DNA from 3 places in the Cellulosimicrobium sp. So1_17 genome. Region 2 is predicted to be linked to each of the others. Evidence: predicted binding sites of a transcription regulator. Region 2 holds the regulator's gene; each other region holds the start of a gene.
What was found. Region 2 encodes HrcA, which represses chaperone genes, less so after heat shock. Its sites were predicted from a motif close to TTNGCACTCGNNNNNNNCGAGTGCNAA; they were not measured.

Region 1 (6,072 bases), 1.7 Mb from region 2:
GCTCCGCGAGGCCGCCGTGCTCGGTGCCCCACGTGCCGTCGTCGACGCGGCGCGGCGCCCAGCGCGTCCAGTCCGGGGCCTCGGCGACGAACCCGCCGTCGTCCGTGGCGTGCAGGATCTCGCGCAGGTCGTCGAGGAACCGCGGCTCGCCGTACGACGCGAGCGCCATGACCTTGTACTCGTCGCTCGACCGCAGGAACCCGAGGTGCTCGGTGAGCGACTCGTAGACGAGGCCGAGGGAGTGCGGCAGCTCCTGGCTCGCCAGCACCTCGAGCCGGCCGTGGTCGTAGCGGCCCGCGAGGTGCGACGAGCGCTCGCCGCGCCCGTCGAGCGACAGCACGCTGGCCACGGGGAACGGCGAGGCGAGGGCGGCCGACGCCGCGTGCGCCACCTCGTGCGGCACGAACCGGACCGCGGCGGGGGACAGGCCGGGCAGCGCCGTCGCGATGAACTGCGGGGCGCGCTCCGCGTACTGCACGCGCAGCCAGTCCCACGGGTCGGGCAGGCCCATCTCCTCGGCGGGCTTCGCGAGCGCCGGGTCGAACGAGTAGGCGACGGCGTCGAGGTCCTGGGGCCGCAGCCCGCCGGCCTCGAGGCACCAGGCCATCGCCTTCTCGGGCAGCTCCCACGCCGCGAACGGCACGGGCCGCTTGCCGTGCTTGCGCCGGGAGAAGCGTTCCTCCTCCGCGGCCGCGACCACGCGGCCGTCGACGACGAGCGCGGCGGAGGGGTCGTGGAACAGGGCGTTGACGCCGAGGACGCGCATGGGCTGGCGAGCCTTCCTCGATGGGGCCAGGCTCGTGGTGCGCCTCGAGAATCCGTGGGCGCTCGCCTGACGCGTACGGGTCGGCTCTGCTGCAACCCGTCCTCACCCTGACCCCGAGAAGCGCTTCTCGCACCTCGGCCCCGCACGGACAGGTACTTCTCCTCGTGTCATCCCCTCTGGAGGACCGCATGACGACGACCTCGACCTCACGTCCCGCCCTCGACCCGCACGCTGCGCCGACCGCCGTCTCCCCGGGTGGACGCCGGCTCGAACGCACCGACCCCGCGACCGGCCGTCCGGGGACCCCGGTGGAGTGCGCCGGACCGGACGAGGTCGACGCCGCCGTGCGCGCCGCCGTCGCGGCATGGCCCGCGTGGCGCGCGACGCCGCCGGGCGAGCGCGCGGCTGCGCTCCGTGCCGCCGCGACGGCGGTGCGGGAGGCCGCCGACGAGCTCGGGGCGCTCCTGCGCGCGACGACCGGTCGACTCGAGGGCGAGGCGCGCGCGTCCGCGGAGGTCGCGGCAGAGCTCTTCGAGGAGGCCGCCGTCTCGGGCCTCGGCCGGTCCGGGCGCGTGCTCGCCGGGGACCCGGCGGCGCTCGACGTGGTGCGCCGGGAGCCGCGCGGCGTCGTCGCGGTGATCACCCCGTGGAACGACCCGTACCCGGCCGCCGCGGGGCTGATCGCCGCGGCGCTGGTCACGGGGAACGTCGTCGTCCACAAGCCGTCGGAGCGCAGCGACGCCCCGGGGGTGCGGCTCGCCGAGCTCGTCGCGGGCGCCCTGCCGGCCGACGTGCTGCGCGTGGTCAGCGGCGACGGGGCGACGGGTGAGACGATCGTCGCGCACGACGACGTGGCGCTCGTCGCGCACGTCGGGTCGACGGCCGCCGGGCGCCGCATCGCCGCGACGGCGGGCGCCCGCGGCGCGAAGGTGCTGCTCGAGAACGGCGGCAAGGACCCGATCGTCGTCGACGCCGGGGTCGACCCGGCGCTCGCGGCCCGCCAGATCGCGACGGGCGCGTTCACCAACGGCGGGCAGCTGTGCACGGCGGTCGAGCGCGCGTACGTCGTGGAGGACGTGGCCGACGCCGTCGTCGCCGAGCTCGCGCGCATCGCCCAGGACCTGCGGGTCGGCGACCCGGGCGACGAGGCGACCTCGATGGGGCCGCTCGTCGACGAGGACCAGCTCGCCGTCGTCGACGAGCACGTGCGCGGTGCGACCGCCGCGGGCGCCGAGGTGGTGACCGGCGCCGAGCGGCTCGACCGGCCGGGCTCGTTCTACGCCCCGACCGTCCTGGACCGCTGCCCCGACGACGTCGCGCTCCTCACCGAGGAGACGTTCGGCCCCGTCGTCCCGGTCGTGCGGGTCGCGGACTTCGAGGAGGGTCTGCGCCGCGCGTCGGCGTCCGCGTACGGGCTCGCGGCGACGGTGCTCACGCCGTCGCTCGCCCACGCCCTGCACGCGGCCGACGTGCTCGACGTCGGTACCGTGAAGGTCAACGCCGTGTTCGGCGGCGCGCCGGGCGGGTCCGCAGACCCGCGCCGCGGCAGCGGCGGCGGCGCGGGCTACGGGCCGGACCTGCTCGACGAGCTCACCGTCCGCAAGGTGATCCACCTCGAGGGCCTCGCCTGAGTCGTGCGGGGAGGTTCGGCCGAGCCCCGAGTGCCGAACCCCGGCTTGTGCGGCTCTCAGCGGGCTGATGAGCGCACAGCCCGGGGTTCGGCAGGGTGACTACGGCGGTCGGGGACGTCGGCTCGCGTCAGCTGACGTCGGCTGGCGTCACCGGGCGTCCGACCCGGCCTCGATCGCCGTCGGGGCGGCGGAGTGGCTCACCTCGATGCGGCGCGGCTTCGCCTCCTCCGACACCGGGATGGTGAGGGTCAGGACGCCGTCGGCGTACGACGCGCCGATCTGGTCGAGCGCGAGCCCGCGGCCCAGGGTGACCTGGCGTGCGACGGTGCCGGTCGGGCGCTCGCGGAGCAGCCACTGGCCCTCGGCAGAGCGCGCCGTCCGCTCGGCGCGGATCGTCAGCGTCCGGTCCTCGCACGAGACGTCGATGCTGCCGGGATCGATGCCGGGCAGGTCCACGGCGAGGACGTAGTGGTCACCCTCGCGGAACAGGTCCATCGGCATCGTGGGGGCGTTCCGCGAGCTCAGGGCCAGCGAACCGAACAGACGGTCCATCTCCTGGAACGGGTCCCAGTAGGTAGCCATCGCGCATCACCTCCTCGACGAGGCCGCGCACCGCGACCTCGACCGCGATCGGTGCGCCGGGCCTTCCGGCGTCACCTGGCTACAGCACCACTATTAGCACTCGATGGGACCGAGTGCCAAGAGGTCGTGGCCGAGGGCTCCGGAGACTCCTCAGGCGGGCTCGCCGCTGCGGTACCCGTTCACCTTGTGGGTGCCGTCGCACCACGGGGGGATCGCCGTGCCGCCGCACCGGCAGAGCGCGACGGTCGCCCGGTTCCGCTCGATCTCCCGTCCGTCGGCGTCCACCAGGCGCGCGGGGCCACGGACGAGCAGCGGCCCGTCCGGGCACGCGGTGACCGTGACGTCGTCCTGCTCGGGGCGGGTCACGAGGCGCCCCGATCCGGAGCCGCCGGGTGGAGTGCGCGCACCGGGTGCGCCGCGCGGCGCAGCCGCGTCCCCGCGTAGGGGACGCCGCCGAGCGCCCACCACCCGAGCGCGAGCCACGCGCACAGCGCGCGCTCGACCACCCACGCCGGCGCCCACAGGGCGGCGGTGGCGGAGAACACGGCCGTCCCGCCCGCACGTCGGCGGCCGGCCTCGGCGAGCACGACGGCGCCCGTCATCAGCACGAGGAGGACGGCCCACCCCGCCGACCGGGTGAGTCCGCGTCCGCGGACGCCGCAGAGCACGCCGGCGCCCAGCACCGGAGCCACGGCGAGCTCGACGGCGAGGCGCGCCGGCTGCGCCAGCGAGTCGTAGGCCTGGCGCACCCGTTGCTCGGCGAAGCGGCGCACGTCGGGCGGTCGGCGGGGGACCACGAGGTCGACCGCGTGCACGACGCGTCCGCCCCGCGCGACCAGCGTGCGCTCGAGCTCGAGGTTCTCGAACAGCACACGGGCGTCGTAGCCCCCGGGCCCGAGGGCGTCGCGCCGCAGCGCCGCCGTGCCGGCGTAGTCGTGGCCGACGGCCCGGTTGACGAGCGACCGGGCGGTGTCCCAGCGCGCGTGCCACGGCATCGGGTCGAACACGTTCTGCGGCACGACCAGGTCGGCGTCGTCGAGCAGCCCGAGCGCGCGGTCCAGCGACGGACCGTCCCACCGGACGTCGTCGTCCGCCACGACGACGCGCGGCTGGGCCGTCGAGGCCAGCCCGGCGAGGACCCCGACGACCTTGCCGTTGGTCCCCGGCGGGACCGGCGGGACGGCCACGAGCCGGACGGCCCCGGCCCACGACGCTGCGTGCCGCGCCCGGACGTCCGGCGGTGAGCCGTCGGCGACGACGACGGGCAGCTCGCGCGCGAGCCGGCGCAGGTAGGCCGCGAGCTCAGCGAGCTCGTTGTCGTCCACCGCCGGGCGTCGGAGCGGGAGGACGTAGACGGCGTCAGTCCTGGGCACGCGCCGGCTCCCCGGGCCGTCGAGGCTCAGCCGCGAGCGGCGTGCGCAGCGCGGACAGGCCCCCCTGCCAGCGCTCCAGGGCGTACGCGGCGACGTCGCCCTCGACGGCGAGGCAGGCCGCGGCGCCGAGGAGGACGTCGTCGCACAGCGCCGGCTCCTGCTCGACGAGCCGGCCGGCCAGGTCACGCGCGGCGATCTGCTCGTGGACGGCGTCCGCCTCGACGTGCTCGTCGAAGTACCACGTGGTGCCCTCGTCGTGGCCGAGACGTCGGAACCCGTTCCCGTACAGCCGGCTCGGGACCGACGACGTCATCTCGAACGCCGCGAGGTGGCCCACGATCGCTCCCCGCAGGCGACGGTGCAGACCGAACAGCGACATCGTGTTGAGCGCGACGAGGACCGGCGTGGGCACGGCGTCGACGTACCGGCCGTACGTGTCGTCCAGCCCGACCCCGCGCATCGTGCGCGCGAACAGCTCGGCATGCATGCGACCCGGCCGTCCGCCGCCGTACTCGTCCGCCTGGATCTCGACGAGCGCGGCCTTCGGCGCACCGGCGAGCCGTGGGACCGCCCACGTGTGCGGGTCCGCCTCCTTGAGCTGGTAGAGCGACTTCAGCGCGAGCAGCTCGCGCACCTGCGCGTCGTCGGCCCGCTTGGCGACGTAGCGCGACAGGCTCGGCCCGTCGTCCTCCGCGGCGAGCTCGAAGAGCCGCCGTGCCACCGTCGCGGCGTCCGTCCCCGGGCAGGCCGGGCTCCCGGCGCGCTCGCGCACCGCGGCCTCGAACGGCCGCTCGATCGTGGCGCGCACGGCGAGCAGCGACGGCTCCCACTCCCACGCGTCGTCCACGCCGTCGACGCCCCGGTAGTGCAGCTCGTAGAGGACCGTGAGCGTGAGCTGGAGGTCCTCGTCGTCGAGCACGTCGCGGCCCGACGTCGCCCGGTGCAGCCGCTCGGCCACGGTCGCCCGGACCGCCTCGAGCCGGACGTCGGCCGAGTCGTCCGACGAGCCGTCCGGCGGGCCCGCCGTGAGCGCGGCGAGCAGCGCGGTGCTCGCGGGCCCGCGGGGGGCAGGGAGCGGCAAGCGGGTGGAGGCGGCGGTCGCGGTGGTGGCCGCGTCGGCGGCGCCGGTGCGTACCGGGGTCGAGGTCATCGGGGCGCTCCAGGGTCGCGGGAGAGGCGCCCCTGCTCGACACCACCGTCATCCTGCGCCCGGCGCGCCGCGCTCGCTCGCCGGGAGGCGCGGACGCTCGGACCGTGGGGCCGCGCGGACCTGCGCACCCGCCGACGTCGCACACGCGCGGCGCGCGAAGGCCCGGGCGACGGGGTCGCCCGGGCCTCCGACGTGCTCAGCCCTCCGTGGCCTGCGAGCGGACGTCCTGGGCGGCCTCGCGCCCGTGCTCGCCGACCGAGCGGGCCGCGTCCTTCGCGGAGTCCGCGACCGCCTGCGCGCTCTCCTTCGCCGGCTCCTTCAGGTCGTCGACCATCTCGGTGGCCGTCGCCCTGACGTCGTCGACGAGCGGTGCCGCCTTCTCCTTGACGGTCGTCGCGGCGCGCTGCTCCGTGCGGCTCGCCGGGATGAGCGAGGCCGCGACCAGACCGAGGCCGAAGGCCACGAGGCCCACCGCGAGCGGGTTGCCCTGCGTCTGCTCCCGGACCGCGCGGGGCGCCGAGCGGGCGGTGTCGGCGACCGACGACGCGGCGCCGCGCGCGGAGTCCGCGA
Region 2 (6,072 bases):
TCGGCGACGAGCGGGAGTCGCGCCCGCCGGGCCTGCTTCGTCGCGGTGCGCACGGTCGCGAGCCAGCGGGCCCGCGACCTCGCCGCGCGCTCGCCGCGCCACACCACGACGGAGCGCTCCGCCTGCCACGGGACGACGGCGTCGACGCCGACCTCGGTCGCCGCCTCGATGGCCATCTCGTCGCGGTCGCCCTTCGCGAGCGCCTGCACGAGCGTCACGACGACGTCCGGCGCCGGCTCGCGGTCCACCTCCTGGACGAGCAGCGTCACCGTGCCCGCGTCGGCGTCCTCGACGACGCAGCGCAGGCGCACGCCGTCGCCGTCGACGACGTCGACCCGCTCGCCGCGCGCCTTGCGCTGCACGACCCCCGCGTGGCGCCCCTCGGCACCGTCGAGGACGTACCGGTCGCCGGGGGCGACGCGGTCGATGCCGGTCTCGGCCAGGAAGACGGGGGCGCTCACGGGCGCGGCTCGCTCACGGGCATCCCTCAGCGTCCGGAGAGCTTGTCGCGCAGGCGCGAGAACACGCCCGGGTGCGCGGCGGACAGACGCGGGTCGGGACGCTCCTCGCCCCGCAGCGTCGCGAGCGAGCGCAGGAGCTGCTCCTGCTCCTCGTCGAGCGCCGTGGGGACCTGGACCTCGATGTGCACGTTGAGGTCGCCGCGACCCGCGCCGTGGAGGTGCCCGACTCCCAGGTTCTTCAGCGTGACGATCTGACCCGGCTGCGTGCCGGGGCGCAGGTCGATCTCCTGCGCGCCGTCGAGGGTCTCGAGCTCCAGGACGGTGCCGAGCGCGGCCGCCGTCATGGGCACCTGGAGCGTGCAGTGCAGGTCGTCGCCGCGGCGCACGAACGTGTCGTGGTTGCGCTCACGGATCTCGACGTACAGGTCGCCGGCCGGACCGCCGGCCGGGCCGACCTCGCCCTGGGACGTGAGCTTGATGCGCGTCCCGGTGTCGACGCCCGCGGGCACGTTGATGCTGATCGTGCGACGGCTGCGGACCCGGCCCTCGCCCGAGCACTCCGCGCACGGCTCCGGGATGACGGTGCCGAAGCCCTGGCACGCGGCGCACGGGGCGCTCGTCATGACCTGGCCGAGGAACGAGCGCGCGACGCGCTGGACCGTGCCGCGGCCGTGGCACACCTCGCACGTGCGCGGCGAGGTCCCGGGGCGGCAGCACGAGCCGCCGCACGTGCCGCACACGACCGCGGTGTCGACCTGGAGCTCGCGCTTGGCGCCGAACGTCGCCTCCGCGAGGTCGATGTCGAGGCGCACGAGGGCGTCCTGGCCGCGGCGCGCCCGCGGGATCGGGCCCTGCTGCGCCTGGCCGCCGCCGAAGAAGGTCTCGAAGATGTCCTGGAAGCCGAAGCCGCCGCCCATCGGGCCGCCGGCCCCGCCGCCCGGGGCGGTCGGGTCCACGCCGAGGTCGTACTGCTGACGCTTCTCCGGGTTGGACAGCACCTCGTAGGCGCGCGCGACGTCCTTGAACCGGTCGCCCGACTCCTCCCCCGCGACGTCGGGGTGCAGCTCGCGGGCGAGCTTGCGGTAGGCCTTCTTGATCTGGTCCGGGCTGGCGTCGCGGGCCACGCCGAGGATCTCGTAGTAGTCGCTCACACGTCACTCTCTGCTGGTGCCGGGCGCCGGGGATCGGGCCCGACGGGGTCGATGGTCGTCGATCGGTCGTCGGTGGTCGTCGCTGCGCGGCCGGTCACGTGCCGAGCGCCCGCGACAGGTAGCGGGCGACCGCGCGGACGGCGGCGATCGTCCCGGGGTAGTCCATGCGCGTGGGGCCGATGGAGCCGACCAGGGCGACCGTGTCCCCGTCGTTACCGTAGCCCGTCGTGACGACAGACGTCTCCACGAGCCCTTCGAGCCGGTTCTCGTGACCGATCCGGATGTTGACGCCGGACTCGGCGGCCATCTCCGTGAGGAGCCCCAGGAGCACGACCTGCTCCTCGAGCGCCTCGAGGACGGGGCGCAGCGCGTGCTCGAAGCGCATGCCGGCACGCGCGAGGTTCGCCGTCCCGGCGAGCACGAGGCGTTCCTCGCTCTCCTCCGCGAGCGTCTGCGCGACGAGCTCGCCGACCGCCCGCACGAGCGGGGCGTCGTCGGGGTGGAACGTCTCCGCGACCTCGGCGAGCCCCGGGGTGAGGTCCGCGAGCCGCTTGCCTGCGGCGGCGGCGTTGAGCCGGGCGCGGGCCTCGGCGAGCGTGCCCTCGTCCGGGACGCTGGCGACCTCGAGCGTGCGCTGCTCGACGCGCCCCGTGTCGGTGATGATGACGACGAGGAGGCGCTCCTGCCCGACGGGGACGAGCTCGAGGTGGCGCAGCCCCGAGCGGCGCAACGACGGGTACTGCACGACGGCGACCTGGCCGGTGAGCTGCGCGAGCAGCCGTCCGGCGCGCGCGATGACGTCGTCGAGGTCGACGCCCTCGGACAGGAACGTCTCGATCGCGCGCTTCTCCGGCGCGGAGAGCGGCTTCACGCCCGAGAGCCGGTCGACGAAGAGCCGGTAGCCCTTGTCCGTCGGGATGCGGCCCGCCGACGTGTGGGGCTGCGCGATGTACCCGGCGTCCTCGAGCGCGGCCATGTCGTTGCGGATCGTGGCCGGCGAGACGCCGAGGCCGTGGCGCTCCGTGAGCACGCGCGACCCCACGGGCTCGCGCGTGAGGACGTAGTCCTCGACGATCGCCCGCAAGACCTCCAGCCGGCGTTCCTCGCTCACGTCCACCTCCTGCGTCCCCGCGTACCGCCACCCGGCGCTGCACGCACCCGGGGCATCGGCACTCTCGCCCGTCGAGTGCCAACTCTACGCGGCCGGTGCCCGGGTCGAGGCTGCCTCCGCTCCGCGCGAACGCAGGTCGACCAGACCGACGACCAGCGCGACGGCCACGAGACCGATGGTCACGAGCATCGCGCGTCCCGTCGCCCGCGCGCCGTCGGCCCCGGCGGCGAGGCCGCCGTAGTACACCGAGAGGATCACCGAGATGCCCACCGCGGACCCGATGCGCTGACCCACCTGGATCATGCTCCCGGCCACCCCGCCGCTGGCGACGGGCACCTCGGCGAGGGCGAGCGTCTGGTTGGGCGCGATGACCATGCCGCTGCCCGACCCGGCGACCAGCAGAGCCGCCGCGAGCGCCCACCCGACGACGGCGGGCTCGTCCCCGAGCGTCCGGACGACCACGTCCGCGGTCACCATCCCCGCCAGCACGAGCACCAGACCGGCGACGACCAGGCGGCGACCGAGCCGCGCGACGGCGCGACCGGCGAGCCAGGCGGAGACCCCGGAGGCCGCCGCGAACGGCATCCCGACGAGCCCCGACTGGAGCGGCGTGTAGCCGACCTCGTCCTGCAGGTAGAGCGTGACGACGAGGAAGATCCCCGTGAAGCCGGCGAAGTACGCCATGCCGAGCAGCGCACCGTTGCGGAACGACGAGAGCCCGAGGACCTGCGGGTCGAGCACGGCGGCCCCGGTCCGCCGCTGGTAGCGACGCTCCCAGGCCACCGCCACGACCCCCACCGCGAGACCCAGGGCGAGCCACCACCAGCGCGACGGGTCGTCGTCACGACCCGTCGTCGTGACGAACGGCAGCATGACGGCGACCGTCACCGCGGCGAGCAGGGCGAGCCCGACGAGGTCGAGCCGGCGCGGCCCGCGCCCCCGCGCGGGCGTGGGCGCGGGGACGAGCCGCCACGCGAAGGGCAGCAGCACGGCGATCACGGGGATGTTGACGAGGAAGATCCACCGCCAGCCGTCGGCGGAGCCGGCGACCGCGAGGATGACGCCGCCCAGCAGCGGGCCGATCGCCGTCGAGACGCCGATGGTGGCGCCGAACAGGCCGAACGCCCGCCCGCGCTCCGCACCGGCGAAGAGCTGCTGGATCAGGCCCACCACCTGGGGGTTCAGCAGTCCGGCGCTCACACCCTGGAGCAGGCGCGCGACGCCGAGCAGGTCGTCGGTCGGGGCGAGCCCGGACGCGAGGCTGAACACCGCGAACCCGACCAGCCCGGAGATGAACAGGCGACGGCGCCCGCCCGCGTCCCCGAGCCTGCCCGCGGGGACGAGTGCCAGGCCGAACGCGAGCGTGTACCCGGCGACGATGAGCTGCAGCTGGCTCGGGCCGGCGTCGAGCGACTCCTCGATCGAGGGCAGGGCGACGTTGACGATCGACACGTCGAGCGTCGTGACGAACCCGACGGAGAGGCACACGGCCAGGACGCGCCAGCGCTGCCGGTCGCGCTCCGGGGTCTCGGTCACCGCACCGTCGTACCACCCGGCACGCCGGTCCGCCCGTCCGGAGGGACGGTGCGGCGAGACGTGCGGGGCGTGTCGCAGCGCCGCGCGGCGCGACACCCGAACCTAGGGTGGCTGCGTGCCTGCAGACCGCTACGGATCCGACGTCCTCGGGGGCCCCGCGACGCCCCACCACCGCGCGCGCCGCGTCTCGCGCCCCCAGGCGGCCGAGCGCGGCCTCGTCGTCGAGGAGGTGCAGACGGGCTGGGTGGGGGCGGTCGTGCGGGTCGAGAAGTCCGGCGGCATGCACGTCGTCGTCCTCGAGGACCGTGCGGGCCGCACGCGGACGTTCCCGCTCGGCCCGGGGTTCTGGGTCGACGGCGCGCCCGTCGAGCTGACGGCGCCCGTGACCTCGCGGGCGCCCGCCGCACCCGCACGGACCGCGTCCGGGTCGCGGGCGGTCGCCGGTCAGCGGGCCCGCGTCGCGCGCGGCAGCCGCATCTGGGTCGAGGGCAAGCACGACGCCGAGCTCGTCGAGAAGGTCTGGGGCGACGACCTGCGCGTCGAGGGGGTCGTCGTCGAGCTGCTCGACGGCGTCGACAACCTCGCCGACGCGCTCGCGGACTTCGGCCCGACGCCGCAGCAGCGGGTCGGGGTGCTCGTCGACCACCTCGTGCCGGGCAGCAAGGAGCAGCGCCTCGCCGACGCGGCCCTGCGCACGGTCCCGCGGGGGACGGTCCTCGTGCTGGGCCACCCGTACGTCGACGTCTGGCAGGCCGTGAAGCCGGGGCGGGTCGGCCTCGAGCGGTGGCCGGTGATCGAGCGCGGCACGGAGTGGAAGCGCGGCATCCTGCGCGAGCTCGGCTGGCCGGCGTCGTCCCAGGCCGACGTCGCGCGCGCGTGGCAGCGCATCCTCGGCACGGTCCGGAACTACGCGGACCTCGAGCCGTCGCTGCTCGGGCGGGTCGAGGAGCTCATCGACTTCGTGACGGCGCCCTGACCCTCGGTGACGGCGCCGCACTCGACCGGCCGGCACCCCGCAGGGCGCCGGCCGGTTCGGTGGACGACGGTCAGGCGGGCACCTGGCCGACGAGGCGGCGGTAGGCGAACGCGACGGCGACGTAGCTCAGCGGGATCGTCACGAACAGACCGAGCCCGCACGGGATCGCGCCGAGGATGTTGATGCCGAGCAGCGCGAGCAGGAGCAGGAACACCGACCCGAAGTTCTTCGCGACGACCGACCAGCTCGACCGGATCGCACTGATCGCGTCCTGGCCCTGGTCGAGCGTGAAGTAGTAGACGAACGCGGAGAAGATCACGACGGCGATGCCCGGCAGGACGCACAGGAACAGGCCGATCGTGGTGAGGATCGTGACGAGGAAGGCGGCCAGGACGACGTTGACGACGTTCCCGATCCGGAAGAAGGCTGCGACGTCCGGCCGCCGCCCCGCCGACTCGTCGAGCGCACCCCGCGTGAGGAACGCCGTGATGAGATAGCTGATGATCGCGCCGAGGACCGAGAGCAGGACGCTCGTGACCGTGATCCCGCTGACTGCCGCGAAGTTCGTGTCGCCGAAGTCGTAGGAGTCCGTGAACCGGTCGAAGCTGCCCGTGATGAGGTTCCACGCGACGTTCACGGCGATGAGGATCAGCGCGACCAGGATCCACGGACCGAGGTTCGACGTGACCTTGCGCCAGGCGTACGAGATCGCCTCGCCCACGGCGAAGGCGGGACCCGTGTACCCGCTCGCCGGTGCCCCGGGCGGCGGGTATCCGGGCGTGGCGCCCGGCGGGTAGCCGCCTCCCGGGCCGGAGGTCGGCGGGGGGTATCCGGCGC
Region 3 (6,072 bases), 910 kb from region 2:
TTCGACACCGTGCCGCGCGTCGTCGCGGACGTCTTCGCCGACCGACTGAACCCGCATGCCGCGGCCTCGTTGCGGCGGTTCCGGCACGGCGACGCCGCGGCGAAGGTCGACCTCGTGCTCTCCGGGCCGGTCCCGTGGGCGGACGCCGAGGTCGGCCGGGCGGGCACGGTGCACGTCGGGGGATCGCGCGCGGACATGGCGTCCGCCGAGTCGGAGGTCGCGGCCGGCCGCCACGCGGAGCGCCCGATGGTGCTCGTGAGCGACCCGACCGTCGTCGACCCCGGGCGCGGGGCCGGCGGGCTCCGGCCGCTGTGGACGTACGCGCACGTGCCCGCCGGGTCGACGCGCGACGTCACGGAGGACGTCGTGGCCCAGATCGAGCGCTTCGCCCCGGGTTTCCGCGACGTGGTCGTGGCGTCGCGCTGCGTACCGGCCGCGGAGATGAGCCGGCACGACGAGAGCTACGTCGACGGCGACATCGCGGGCGGCGCGGTGACGATGTGGCAGATGGTGGCGCGCCCCAGCCTCCGCCCGGACCCGTACGCGGTCGGGCTGGAGGGCGTGTACCTCTGCTCCGCGTCGACGCCGCCCGGACCGGGCGTGCACGGCCTCGGCGGCTGGTACGCCGCGCGCCGGGTGCTGCGCCGCGAGTTCGACGTGCGCGACGCCCCGGACCTCGCGCCGCGGGAGGACCGCAGTCCGGCGACGTAGTACCGCAGCTCAGCGAGTCAGCCAGCGGCGTCGAGCTCGACGAGTGCGAGGACGACGAGCGCGGAGCTCCACGACAACGGTGCGACCGCCGCGGGGGACCCGTCGGCCAGCACCTTCTCCGGGATCGCGCCGGACGCCGTGCGGTGCTCGTCGACCCAGCGCAGCCACTCGCGGGCGTCCGCACGGTCCTCGGCGTCGGACGACGACGCCGCGGTCAGGGCGTAGAGCGACGTCTGCGGCGTCCAGGAGATGCCGTCCTCGCGCCACCCCGCACCGGGGGCGAGCCCACCGGCCGGCCGCAGCATCTCGGTGACCGAGGCGTGCCAGGCCTGTTGCGCGCCGTCGAGCGGCTCCGGCTGGAACGGCGGGAGGACGAACGCCGTCGAGGCGTCCCGTGGGCCACCGGTGACGTGCCGCGGGTACCCCTGGCTGCCGAACGCGTCCTCGACGGCGGTACGCAGACGCTCCGCGGCGCGCGACGTCTGCACCACGCGGGTCCACGGGCCCGCCGTGGCGCTCGCGTCGAGCACGACCTCCGCCGTGCCGCCTGCCGTGCTCTCGGCCGTGCCGGCTGCCTCCGCCGTCGTCGCCGGCCGGGGGACCCTGCCGAGTCCCGCGCCGTACACCGTCGCGCGGCGCGGGTGCTCGAGCGTCGCCGCGGTCCGGTAGAAGTCGGACGCCGCCTCGAGGCCCGCGAGGAGAGGCCCTGCGGTGCCGAGCGTGAGCGACGTCGGCTCGACCTCCCAGTAGTCGCTCGACGCCGGCGGCAGCGCGTCGGCTCCGGCGACGAGCGACAGCGCGTGGGCGGTGGACGCGTCGACGAGGGGACGCAGGCGGGCGACGACGTCGGCCCGGTCCGCCTCGGGAGCCTCGGCGACCACGACGGCCGCCGCCCACAGCGCCCAGCCGGTCCCGTCGGACTGGAGCCCGCGGTCGTCGGGGACGCCGGTGCCGTCCGGCAGGTACCGCGCGTGGAAGGACCCGTCCTCCTCCTGCACCTGGCCCAGGAACCCGAGCACGTCGAGAGCCTCGTCGACGTGACCCGTGCGGGCGAGCGCCGCCGCGGTGAACGACGCGTCGCGTGGCCACACGTACCGCCACTTGGGCGAGGGCGCGGCGAGCGACGCCCCGTTGTCGAGCACGAGGGCACGCAGGTCGAGCAGCGCGTCCTCGCCCAGCTCCGCGTAGGGCCCGCCCGCCCCGGGGACCGTGCCTGCGGCGAGCCAGGCGCGCGAGGCGGCGGCGGCGTCGGCCGCGGCGGACGCGTCGAGGAGTGCGGCGGCGTCGATGGGTGCGCCCGCGACCTGCGCGAGGCGGTTCGCCTCGCCGTCGGCGGGGTCGACCCCCGCGGCGAGCACGGCGGCGTCCAGGCTCGCCGGGTCGAGGACGCGGCTTCCCTCGAGATAGGTCGCGGCGGTCCCGGACGGCAGGCGCAGGAGCGCGCCGGAGGTGACGGCGACACCGTCCTGGTAGAGGTCGATGTGCTCGCCCACCGGTTCGGCGGAGGCGGTCGCCGCGCTGAGCCCCAGGGTCGGGACCAGCACGAAGCCGGCCACCGCACCGAGGCGCCACGTCGCTGTTGCGCGGATCACACCGCGCATCCTAGGGGAGCGCGACCACGCCGGGGACCGGGCGCCGGATTCCGCCCGGCGCGATACCGCGAGGACGGGGGCGGCACTGTCTTGCACTCGCAGGGTGAGAGTGCCAATAATGGCGTTAGCACTCTCCTCGTGAGAGTGACAGAAGTGACCAGCGCAGGCAGCCGTCCAGGCGGGTGCCGCGCAACAACACCAGGTCGACAGGTGAGGCCCGCCCCGGCGGCGTGACATGAACGCCGCCCGACGCGGGTCGTCCGTCGCGGGCGCCCGCCGACCGCCGAAAGCCACCAGCGGAGGATCATTCCCCATGGCAAAGATCATCGCCTTCAACGAGGAGGCCCGTCGCGGGATGGAGCGCGGGCTCAACGTCCTCGCCGACACCGTGAAGGTCACCCTCGGCCCCAAGGGCCGCAACGTCGTGCTCGACAAGAAGTGGGGCGCGCCGACGATCACGAACGACGGCGTCTCCATCGCCAAGGAGATCGAGCTCGAGGACCCGTACGAGAAGATCGGTGCGGAGCTCGTCAAGGAGGTCGCCAAGAAGACGGACGACGTCGCGGGTGACGGCACCACCACCGCGACCGTGCTCGCCCAGGCGCTCGTGCGCGAGGGTCTGCGCAACGTCGCCGCCGGCTCGAACCCGATCGCCCTCAAGCGCGGCATCGAGAAGGCCGTCGACGCGGTGACCGAGCAGCTGCTCAACGCCGCCAAGGAGATCGAGACCAAGGAGGAGATCGCCGCCACGGCCGCCATCTCCGCCGGCGACCCCGCGATCGGCGAGCTCATCGCCGAGGCCCTCGACAAGGTGGGCAAGGAGGGCGTCATCACGGTCGAGGAGTCGAACACGTTCGGCCTCGAGCTCGAGCTCACCGAGGGCATGCGCTTCGACAAGGGCTTCCTCGCGCGCTACTTCGAGACGGACCCCGAGCGCCAGGAGGCCGTGCTCGAGGACCCGTACGTCCTCATCGTCGAGTCCAAGATCTCGAACGTGAAGGACCTGCTCCCCGTCCTCGACCAGGTCATGAAGCAGGGGCGCTCGCTCCTCATCATCGCCGAGGACGTCGAGGGCGAGGCCCTCGCGACGCTGGTGCTCAACAAGATCCGTGGCACGTTCAAGTCCGTCGCCGTCAAGGCCCCGGGCTTCGGCGACCGCCGCAAGGCCATGCTCCAGGACATCGCGATCCTCACCGGCGGCCAGGTCATCACCGAGACGGTGGGCCTCAAGCTCGAGAACGCGACGCTGGACCTGCTCGGCCAGGCGCGCAAGGTCGTCGTCACCAAGGACGAGACCACGATCGTCGAGGGTGCGGGCGACGCCGACCTCATCGCGGGTCGCGTGAACCAGATCCGTGGCGAGATCGAGAAGTCGGACTCCGACTACGACCGCGAGAAGCTCCAGGAGCGCCTCGCGAAGCTCGCGGGCGGCGTGGCGGTCATCAAGGCCGGCGCGGCGACCGAGGTCGAGCTCAAGGAGCGCAAGCACCGCATCGAGGACGCCGTGCGCAACGCGAAGGCTGCCGTCGAGGAGGGCATTGTCGCCGGTGGTGGCGTCGCGCTCATCCAGGCCGGTGCCGTGGCGTTCGAGAAGCTCGAGCTCGAGGGTGACGAGGCGACCGGTGCCGCGATCGTGCGCGCCGCGATCGACGCCCCGCTCAAGCAGATCGCGATCAACGCCGGTCTCGAGGGCGGCGTCGTGGCCGAGAAGGTCCGCAACCTCCCGTCGGGTCACGGCCTCAACGCCGCGACCGGTGTCTACGAGGACCTCCTCGCCGCTGGCGTGAACGACCCGGTCAAGGTCACGCGCTCCGCGCTGCAGAACGCCGCCTCCATCGCGGCGCTCTTCCTCACGACCGAGGCCGTCGTGGCGGACAAGCCGGAGAAGAACGCGCCGGCGCCGGGTGGCGACGGCGGCATGGGCGGCATGGACTTCTGATCCACGCCTGACCCGTCCGGCCCGTCCGGACGCACCAGCAGCACCGAAGGCCGTCGGCCGGGTTCGCCCGGTCGGCGGCCTTCGTCGTGCCGTCCCTGCGCCGAGCCCGGGGTTGCGGGCCGATGCTGGCCGCTGGTGGCGCACAACCCGGGGTTCGGCGGCATCCTGGGAGCGTGGTGGCCGCGTGTGGCCCGCGAAGGCTCGGTCCCGGCACGTGGACGACGCCGTCAAGGGCGCGGTACACACGCGTATAACGCCGCGTATACACATCGGACACATGCGACGGGCAGGATCACCGCCATGCACCTGACACCTGGTGACACCGAGAAGCTGCTGCTCGCCGTCGCGGGCATGGTCGCCCGCGACCGGCGCGAGCGCGGCGTGCTCCTCAACTATCCCGAGACGGTCGCGCTCCTCACCACGTGGGTGATCGAGCGGGCGCGCGAAGGCGTGAGCGTCGCCGAGCTCATGGTCTCCGGCCGCGAGGTCCTGGGCCGCGACGAGGTCATGGAGGGCGTCGCCGAGATGCTCCCCGACGTGCAGGTCGAGGCGACGTTCCCCGATGGTCGCAAGCTCGTCACCATCCACCAGCCGATCGCCTGACCGGCGACCCGTACGACCAGCAGCGCAGGACGGAGCCGACGATGGCGGGTATCAGCACGAGCGGGCCGGGCGCGATCCGGCTCAAGCAGGGCGCGGAGGACGTCCCGATCGTCCTCAACGCGGACCGCACCGACGACGAGCGGATCACGCTCGTGGTGACGAACACCGGGGACCGGCCCGTGCAGATCGGGTCGCACCTGCACCTGCCCGACGCCAACGCGGCGCTCGACCTCGACAGGGCCGCAGCGCACGGCTTCCGGCTCGACGTCCCGTCGGGCACGTCCCGCCGGTTCGAGCCGGGCGCGTCCGCCGAGGTCGAGGCCGTGGCTCTCCGGGGCCGACGCCGGGTGCCCGGCCTCCAGCGCGGCAAGCCCGACGGCGGTCGGCTCGACACCACGACGACCCCGGAGGACTGAGCGATGGTCGCGATCTCGCGCGAGCGCTACGTGGCGCTCTACGGGCCCACGAAGGGCGACCAGGTGCGCCTGGGCGACACCGACCTCTGGATCGAGGTCGAGGAGGACCGAACGTTCGGCGGCGAGGAGGTCGTCTTCGGCGGCGGCAAGTCGATCCGCGAGTCGATGGCGCAGGGGTCGACTACCCGTGCCGAGGGCGCGCTCGACACCGTGATCACCAACGCCGTCGTGCTCGACTGGTGGGGGATCGTCAAGGCGGACGTCGGGATCCGCGACGGCAGGATCGTCGCGCTCGGCCGGGCCGGCAACCCCGACGTCGCGGACGGCGTGCACCCGGACCTGCACATCGGGCCGTCCACCGACGTCGTCTCGGGCGAGGGCAAGATCCTCACCGCGGGCGGGATCGACTCGCACGTGCACCTCATCTCGCCGTCGCAGGTCCACGAGGCGCTCGCCACGGGCATCACGACGGTCGCGGGGGGCGGTACCGGGCCCAGCGAGGGCACGAAGGCGACGACCGTCACGCCGGGTGCGTGGCACCTCGAGGCGATCCACCGCTCGCTCGACCGGCTGCCCGTCAACGTGCTCCTGCTCGGCAAGGGCAACACCGTGAGCGCCGAAGGGCTGCGCGAGCAGGCGATGGCGGGCGCAGGCGGCTACAAGGTGCACGAGGACTGGGGCTCGACGCCCGCCGCGATCGACGCGGCGCTGCGCGCGGCCGAGGACTGGGGCCTGCAGGTCGCGCTGCACTCGGACTCGCTCAACGAGGCCGGGTACGTCGACTCGACGCTGCGCGCGATCGGCGGCCGGT

Region 1: ACZCLJ_RS13845 (Hsp20/alpha crystallin family protein) is a predicted target of HrcA. The motif match lies at 3,073-3,099, and genes of this name have one in related genera.
Region 3: groL (chaperonin GroEL) is a predicted target of HrcA. The motif match lies at 2,428-2,454, and genes of this name have one in related genera.

The regions. Positions count from the first base shown of each region.
Region 1 is NZ_CM143702.1:3,138,629-3,144,700, forward strand. It holds gene ACZCLJ_RS13835 (carbamoyltransferase family protein) at 1-766, opposite strand, end outside; gene ACZCLJ_RS13840 (aldehyde dehydrogenase family protein) at 955-2,397, shown strand; gene ACZCLJ_RS13845 (Hsp20/alpha crystallin family protein) at 2,545-2,979, opposite strand; gene ACZCLJ_RS13850 (CDGSH iron-sulfur domain-containing protein) at 3,130-3,345, opposite strand; gene ACZCLJ_RS13855 (glycosyltransferase family 2 protein) at 3,342-4,352, opposite strand; gene ACZCLJ_RS13860 (iron-containing redox enzyme family protein) at 4,339-5,502, opposite strand; gene ACZCLJ_RS13865 (DUF3618 domain-containing protein) at 5,699-6,072, opposite strand, start outside.
Region 2 is NZ_CM143702.1:276,955-283,026, reverse strand. It holds gene ACZCLJ_RS01210 (16S rRNA (uracil(1498)-N(3))-methyltransferase) at 1-461, opposite strand, end outside; gene dnaJ (molecular chaperone DnaJ) at 488-1,612, opposite strand; gene hrcA (heat-inducible transcriptional repressor HrcA) at 1,707-2,723, opposite strand; gene ACZCLJ_RS01195 (MFS transporter) at 2,808-4,259, opposite strand; gene ACZCLJ_RS01190 (DUF3097 domain-containing protein) at 4,375-5,235, shown strand; gene ACZCLJ_RS01185 (DUF2189 domain-containing protein) at 5,306-6,072, opposite strand, start outside.
Region 3 is NZ_CM143702.1:3,928,309-3,934,380, forward strand. It holds gene ACZCLJ_RS17355 (phytoene desaturase family protein) at 1-711, shown strand, start outside; gene ACZCLJ_RS17360 (glycoside hydrolase family 15) at 729-2,303, opposite strand; gene groL (chaperonin GroEL) at 2,617-4,242, shown strand; gene ACZCLJ_RS17370 (urease subunit gamma) at 4,543-4,845, shown strand; gene ureB (urease subunit beta) at 4,887-5,261, shown strand; gene ACZCLJ_RS17380 (urease subunit alpha) at 5,265-6,072, shown strand, end outside.